Regions from separate parts of the Streptomyces lydicamycinicus genome, predicted to be linked through region 2. Evidence: predicted binding sites of a transcription regulator. Region 2 holds the regulator's gene; the other holds the start of a gene.
What was found. The regulator HspR, encoded in region 2, represses chaperone genes until heat shock. The targets are predictions, from matches to a motif close to TTGAGNNNNNNNNNCTCAA.

Region 1: the regulator HspR is predicted to act here: its motif matches at 1,907-1,925, upstream of lon (endopeptidase La).

The regions. Positions count from the first base shown of each region.
Region 1 is NZ_BBNO01000001.1:805,552-808,958, forward strand. Features, by position in the region: gene TU31_RS03500 (hypothetical protein) at 1-157, opposite strand, end outside; gene TU31_RS03505 (YfbM family protein) at 236-739, opposite strand; gene TU31_RS03510 (pentapeptide repeat-containing protein) at 912-1,745, shown strand; gene lon (endopeptidase La) at 1,948-3,407, shown strand, end outside.
Region 2 is NZ_BBNO01000002.1:750,919-754,325, reverse strand. Features, by position in the region: gene TU31_RS08770 (hypothetical protein) at 395-799, shown strand; gene TU31_RS08765 (heat shock protein transcriptional repressor HspR) at 909-1,361, opposite strand; gene dnaJ (molecular chaperone DnaJ) at 1,363-2,532, opposite strand; gene grpE (nucleotide exchange factor GrpE) at 2,578-3,237, opposite strand; gene dnaK (molecular chaperone DnaK) at 3,234-3,407, opposite strand, start outside.

The DNA.
Region 1 (3,407 bases), on a different contig from region 2:
CCCGCAGCGCGAGCGTGAGCAGCCCGGCGAAGGTGAGCACCGCGAGCACCCGGAGGGCGATACCGATCGCCGGATTCAGCGGGTCGTGCGCGTTGGCGACCACGAAGATCGTCCCGAACAGTGCGCCGATGAAAACTCCGGACATCCGCTGCAACATGCCGTGAAGGTAGCAGTCATGACGGGGCGTGAGGCGGTGCGAGCGGCCTTCCGCACGGCCGTGCCGGACCGGGCGCCGCTATCCGATCCAGAGGAGCATGCCGTCCCCCTCGTCCGCCGCCGCGCGGAAGAACGGCCGCAACTGCTCGTAGTGCGCGCAGACATAGTCCAGCGGCTCGCCCCGCTCCCAGACGATCGCCGGATAGACCTGCGCCGCGGCCAGGTCCGCCGGGCCGGCGCCGGCCGTCAGACGCTCGGCGGGTATCTCCGCGAGCGCCTCGGCGGCGGTCCGCACCTGCGCGGGGGTGAGGTAGCGGGGCGGACCGTAGCCCCAGTCGTCGGCATCCGGGACGGCCTGCTCGCCATGGACGATGTCCACCGGGAAGGCCGCGCGGCGCAGCAGGAACCCGATGGCGTCCCAGGCCTTGTCGATGTCCAGGCAGCGCGTCGGCGCGGTCTCCGGGCAACCGGCGGCCTCCGCCTCCATCCGCCCCTGGACCAGCTTCAGCGCCCACTCGGGATCGCCCAGGGCGCGGTCGAGTTCGGCAGGAGTGACACGTGCGTACTCTCCGATCATGCTCATGGACCCGACGTTAGGGCCGACCACTGACAACGCCCGGTGGGCGGCGGGGCGGTGCCCGGCCGCGGCGAGCGGATCCGGCCGGGCGCGGCGGCCCTTGTGGCGCCTGGGAGAATGGCGGTCCCCTCCCGGCACCCCCTAGTGCGGTGCCCGCCGACGCAGGAGTACACCCACCTTGTCCCCAGAGCGCGAGCCCTCGATCCCGGACGTCATCGACCTCGGCCTGACATCCGACTGCGGCAGTTGCTTCGGTCTGTGCTGTGTCGCGTTGCCGTTCGCGGCCTCGGCGGACTTCGCGATCGACAAGGACGCCGGCCGGCCCTGCCCGAACCTTCAGCAGGACTTCCGCTGCGGCATCCACAGCGACCTGCGCCCGCGCGGCTTCACCGGCTGCACCGTCTTCGACTGCTTCGGCGCCGGGCAGAAGGTCTCCCAGGTCACCTTCGACGGACAGGACTGGCGGCGGGTACCGGGGACCGCCCGGCAGATGTTCGACGTCTTCCCCGTCATGCGGCAGCTGCACGAACTCCTCTGGTACCTGGCCGAGGCGCTGACCCGGCCGGCGGCCCGCCCGGTCCACGCCGATCTGCGCGCCGCCCTGGAGAAGACCGAGCGCCTCACCCAAGGCAGCGCCGAGGAGCTCATGGAGCTGGATGTGCCGGCCCACCGGGGCGAGGTCAACGCCCTGCTGCTGCGCACCAGCGAACTCGTACGGGCCGAGGTCCCGGGCCGTAAGAAGGAGCGACGGGGCGCCGACCTCATGGGGGCCCGCCTCAAGGGCGCCAACCTCCGGGGCGCCAACCTCCGTGGGGCCTACTTGATCGCCGCCGACCTCAAGGGCGCCGATCTGCGCACGGCGGACCTGATCGGCGCCGATCTGCGCGCCGCCGACCTCGCCGGTGCCGATCTCACCGGCGCGCTCTTCCTCACCCAGTCGCAGCTCAACGCGGCCAAGGGCGATGCCGCGACCGAGCTGCCGCGGAGCCTGAGCCGCCCCGCCCACTGGTAGCGCGGCGCGACCGGCCGGGCCCCGCCGGCTGCGCCGTGATCAACAGGAGCCCGGCCCGGCCCGCCCGGCCGCCGCGGGCCCGGCCCGGCCCGCCGAAACGGCAACTCCCCTGATCGCTCACAGCGAACGCACCCGGGGGAACATCTCCCGACCCCTCCGCATTGAGTGAGTAAAGCTCAACTTGCTTGCCGAAGGGGAGATCATGGCTTCGACGTCCACATCGCTCACTCTGCCCGTGCTGCCCCTCGATGACGAGGTCGTGCTCCCCGGCATGGTGGTGCCGCTGGACCTGTCCGACGCGGACGTACGGGCAGCGGTGGAGGCCGCCCAGGCTGCCGCCTCCTCGGGTAACAAACCGCGGGTGCTGCTTGTGCCCCGCATCGACGGGAAGTACGCCGCGATCGGCACGCTCGGGCGGATCGAGCAGGTCGGGCGGCTGTCCGACGGCGATCCCGGCGCGCTGATCCGGGGCCTGGGCCGGGTGCGGATCGGTTCCGGCACCACCGGACCCGGGGCCGCGCTCTGGGTGGAGGGCACGACCGTCGAGGAGACGGTGCCTCATCCGCTGCCCGGTGCGGTGGCCGAACTCGTCACGGAATACAAGGCGCTGGCCACCAGCTGGCTGCGCAAGCGCGGCGCCTGGCAGGTCGTCGACCGCGTCCAGCAGATCGAGGACGTGCCGACGCTCGCCGACAACTCCGGCTACTCGCCCTTCCTGACCACCGAACAGAAGGTCCGGCTGCTGGAGACCACCGACCCGGTGGCGCGGCTGAAGCTCGCCACCGAGATGCTGCGCGAACACCTCGCCGAGCAGGACGTCGCCGAGTCCATCGCCAAGGACGTCCAGGAAGGCGTCGACAAGCAGCAGCGGGAGTTCCTGCTGCGGCGGCAGCTGGAGGCGGTCCGCAAGGAGCTCGCCGGGCTCAACGGCGATCCGGAGGACGAGGGCGACGACTACCGCGCCCGCGTCGAGGCCGCAGACCTGCCCGAGGACGTCCGCAAGGCCGCCCTCAAGGAGGTCGACAAGCTGGAGCGGTCCAGCGACCAGAGCCCCGAGGGCTCCTGGATCCGCACCTGGCTGGACACCGTCCTCGAACTGCCCTGGAACGAACGGACCGAGGACGCCTACGACATCACCGGCGCCAAGGAGATCCTGGACGCCGACCACTCCGGCCTGGAGGACGTCAAGGAGCGGATCACCGAATACCTGGCCGTCCGCAAGCGCCGGGCCGAACGGGGCCTCGGCCTCGTGGGCGGCCGTCGCGGGGGCGCCGTGCTGGCGCTGGTCGGCCCGCCCGGGGTCGGCAAGACCTCACTCGGGGAATCCGTCGCCCGTGCCATGGGCCGGAAGTTCGTCCGGGTGGCGCTCGGCGGCGTCCGGGACGAGGCGGAGATCCGCGGCCACCGCCGTACGTATGTGGGCGCGCTGCCCGGCCGCATCGTCCGGGCCGTCAAGGAGGCCGGTTCCATGAACCCGGTCGTCCTCCTCGACGAGATCGACAAGGTGGGGTCCGACTTCCGGGGCGACCCGGCCGCCGCCCTCCTGGAGGTCCTGGACCCGGCGCAGAACCACACCTTCCGCGACCACTACCTGGAGGTCGAACTCGACCTCAGCGACGTGGTCTTCCTCGCCACCGCCAATGTCCTCGAAGCCATCCCCGA
Region 2 (3,407 bases):
CTCCCACGCGGTCGCCTCCGGCCCGCTGGCCGGAAACGGCCCCTCCGGATCCGCTCCGGGCCACCCACCTGGTACTCAAGAGCGACGGGAACCGAACAGCTCCGCGCAATCACGGACGACATCGGACCTGTCCCCTGCAAAAGACAGCAGCTGGAGGCCGTATGGCGTCGGCAGTGTGCAAGGTGACGACCGTTCCGCGCCGTCCCTCCCCCGCCCGGCCGCATCCGCACGCCGAGCTCTGCCCGCGCTGTGGCGGCCAGCTCGCGGTCAATCAGGACGGCTGGAAGATCTGCCACGCCTGCGGCTATGCCTCGCCGCCCGGTACAGCCCCTCCTCCACGGGCCGCTCGCGGGGGTATCGTCGCCCCCACAGTCGCCACGCCCCGGAGGGCACGATGAACTCGGTCCGAGTCACGGCGATCGCCTGCCTGATGCCGCTGTCCGAGCTGGACGAGGATCCGTTCCTGGTCGACGACCGCAGCCAGCACGACATGTGCAAGCAGTGGGCGGCGGCCCGTGACTACCACCTGACCTGCCAGCTCAGCCTGCACCAGCTGCGCGCCGACCACAGCGCGCTGTGGCGTGACGTCGAAGAGGGCCTGGTCGATGTGTTCGTGGCGCCCAACCGCCGGGCGCTGGAGAACGCCATCGCCGGCGCGGACGAGTTCACCAAACGGTGCGCCGCGGCCGGCGTCCGACTGGAGACCGCCGACCTCGATGAGCCGGTCTACACCCTGGCGATGAAGTCGCAGGTGCACCGGCGGCTGTCGATGCCGACGGCCGGATACAACGGCTGCTGAGCGGACCGCGGCCGGAGCGCGCGGCTGCCCACGGAAACGCGCGAAGGGCCGGGTCTCCCCGGCCCTTCTCCACATCATGCGCCGGGCGTCCGCGCCCCGGCCGCGGCCGTCACTCCGGCCGCTTGGGACGCCAGACCACCAGCGCGCTGGTCTGCTGCACATCCTGATACGGCACCAGATCGCGCCGATAGGAGGCGTGCACCGCCGCCTCCCGCTGCTGCATCGCGCTGGCCGCGCCCTCCAGGGCGCCCTGGAGCTCGACGACCCGCTGCTGTAGGGCCGTGACCTGGTTCTCCAGCTCGATGATGCGCTTGATGCCGGCGAGGTTGATGCCCTCGTCCTGGGACAACTGCTGCACCGTACGGAGCAGTTCGATGTCCCGGGCCGAATAGCGGCGGCCCCGCCCGGCCGTGCGGTCGGGCGAGACCAGCCCCAGCCGGTCGTATTGCCGAAGGGTCTGCGGATGCAGGCCGGAGAGCTGAGCCGCGACGGAGATGACGTACACCGGCGACTCATCGGTCAGTTCATAGGGGTTACGACGCTGCCCGCCCCGGCTGTCCATCTCAAGCTCCCTTCGCGGCCTGGAACAGCTCCGCCCGCGGGTCCTGCCCCGCGGTCGCCTCGCGATAGGACTCCAGCGACTCCTTCGCCTTGTCGCTGAGGTCACCGGGGACCAGCACCTCTATGGTGACCAGCAGATCCCCCCGTGTGCCGTCCTTACGGGCCGCACCCTTGCCACGGGCCCGCATGGTGCGTCCGTTGGGGGTGCCGGCCGGCAGCTTCAGCGTCACCGGCGGACCGCCCAGTGTCGGCACCTTGACCTCCCCGCCGAGCGCGGCCTCCGGGAAGGTGACCGGCACGGTGATGGTGAGGTTGTCGCCCTTGCGGCCGAAGACCGGGTGGGCGTCGACATGCACGACCACATACAGATCGCCCGCCGGGCCGCCCTGCTCGCCCGGGGCGCCCTTGCCGCGCAGCCGGATGCGCTGCCCGTCGGAGACGCCCGCGGGGATGCGGACCTGCATCGTGCGCGCGCTGGTCGCCCGCCCGCTGCCCTTGCAGACGTCGCAGGCGTCCTGGGCGATCAGACCCCGGCCCTTGCAGTCGGCGCACGGGTCGGTGAGCGAGAAGCCGCCACCCGCGCCCCGGCTGACCTGGCCGGTGCCGACGCAGGTCGGGCAGACCCGCGGGGTGCCGTTCTTGTCGCCGGTGCCGGAACACGCCTTGCACGGCGCCTGGCTGGACATCCGCAGCGGGACCGTGGCCCCGTCGACCGCCTCGGTGAAGCTGAGCGTCACCTCGGACTCGATGTCCTGGCCCCGGCGCGCATGGGTACGGGTACCGGCGCCGCCGCGGTTGAACAGACCGCCGAAGACGTCCCCGAGCCCGCCGCCGAAGCCTCCGCCGCCGCCCTGGCCCTGCGAGCCCCCGAAGAGGTCGCCCAGGTCGAAGTTGAAGCTGCCGCCGCCGCCCGGCCCCGGCCGGTAGCCGCCGTTGCCGAACAGCGTGCGCGCCTCGTCGTACTCCTTGCGGCGTTTGGCGTCGCCCAGGACGTCGTTCGCCTCGGAGATCTCCTTGAAGCGCTCCTCGGCCTTGGCGTCGCCCTTGTTGGCGTCCGGGTGGAACTCGCGGGCGAGCTTGCGGTACGCCTTCTTGATCTCCGCTTCGGTGGCGTCCTTCGGGACGCCGAGGACCTTGTAGTAGTCCTTCTCGACGAAGTCCTTGGTACTCATCCCCGACGTCCCTCCTTCCGCGCGGTTTTCGTTTCTGTCCTCACGTCAGCCCTCTTCCGGGCCACCGCTCTCCTCGTCCGAAGCCTTGGCACCCTTGGCCTCGTCATCGGATCCGGACTTGGTGCCCTGCGCACCCGGCTGCGGCTCGGCGACGGCGACCCGCGCGGGGCGGATCGTTCGTTCACCGATGCGATACCCGGGCTGAAGGATCGCCACGCACGTCGTCTCGGTGACATCCGGTGCGTACGAGTGCATCAGTGCCTCGTGGATCGTCGGGTCGAAGGGCTCGCCCTCCTTGCCGAACTGCTGCAAACCGAGCTTGGCGACCACGGTCTCCAGCGACTCGGCCACCGACTTGAAGCCGCCGACCAGTTCGCCGTGCTCGCGGGCGCGGCCGATGTCGTCGAGGGTGGGAAGGAGCTCGGACAGGAGGTTCGCCGCGGCGATCTCCTTGACCGTGACCCGGTCCCGCTCCACCCGACGGCGGTAGTTCTGGTACTCCGCCTGGAGCCGCTGGAGGTCCGTCGTGCGCTCGTTGAGCGCCGTACGCACCTGGTCCAGCTGCGCCTGGAGCGCTATGTCCGTTACGTCCCCGGCCGGGGCCGAGCCCGCCTTGTCGGCGGACTCGGCCTGCGCCGCGTCTTCGGGAGCGGCGTCGGAAGGGACGTCGGGCTTCTCATCGAAGCCCGGGGTCTCCTCCGTCACGCGGCACCATCCTTCTTCGGCTTCTCGTCGTCGACGATCTCGGCGTCCACGACGTCGTCATCGGCCTTGGCCTGCTCGGCGCCCTCGGCACCGGCGGCGCCCTCGGCGCCGGCCGCACCCTGGGCGTCGGCGTACATGGCCTGACCCAGCTTCTGGGAGACGGCCGCGAC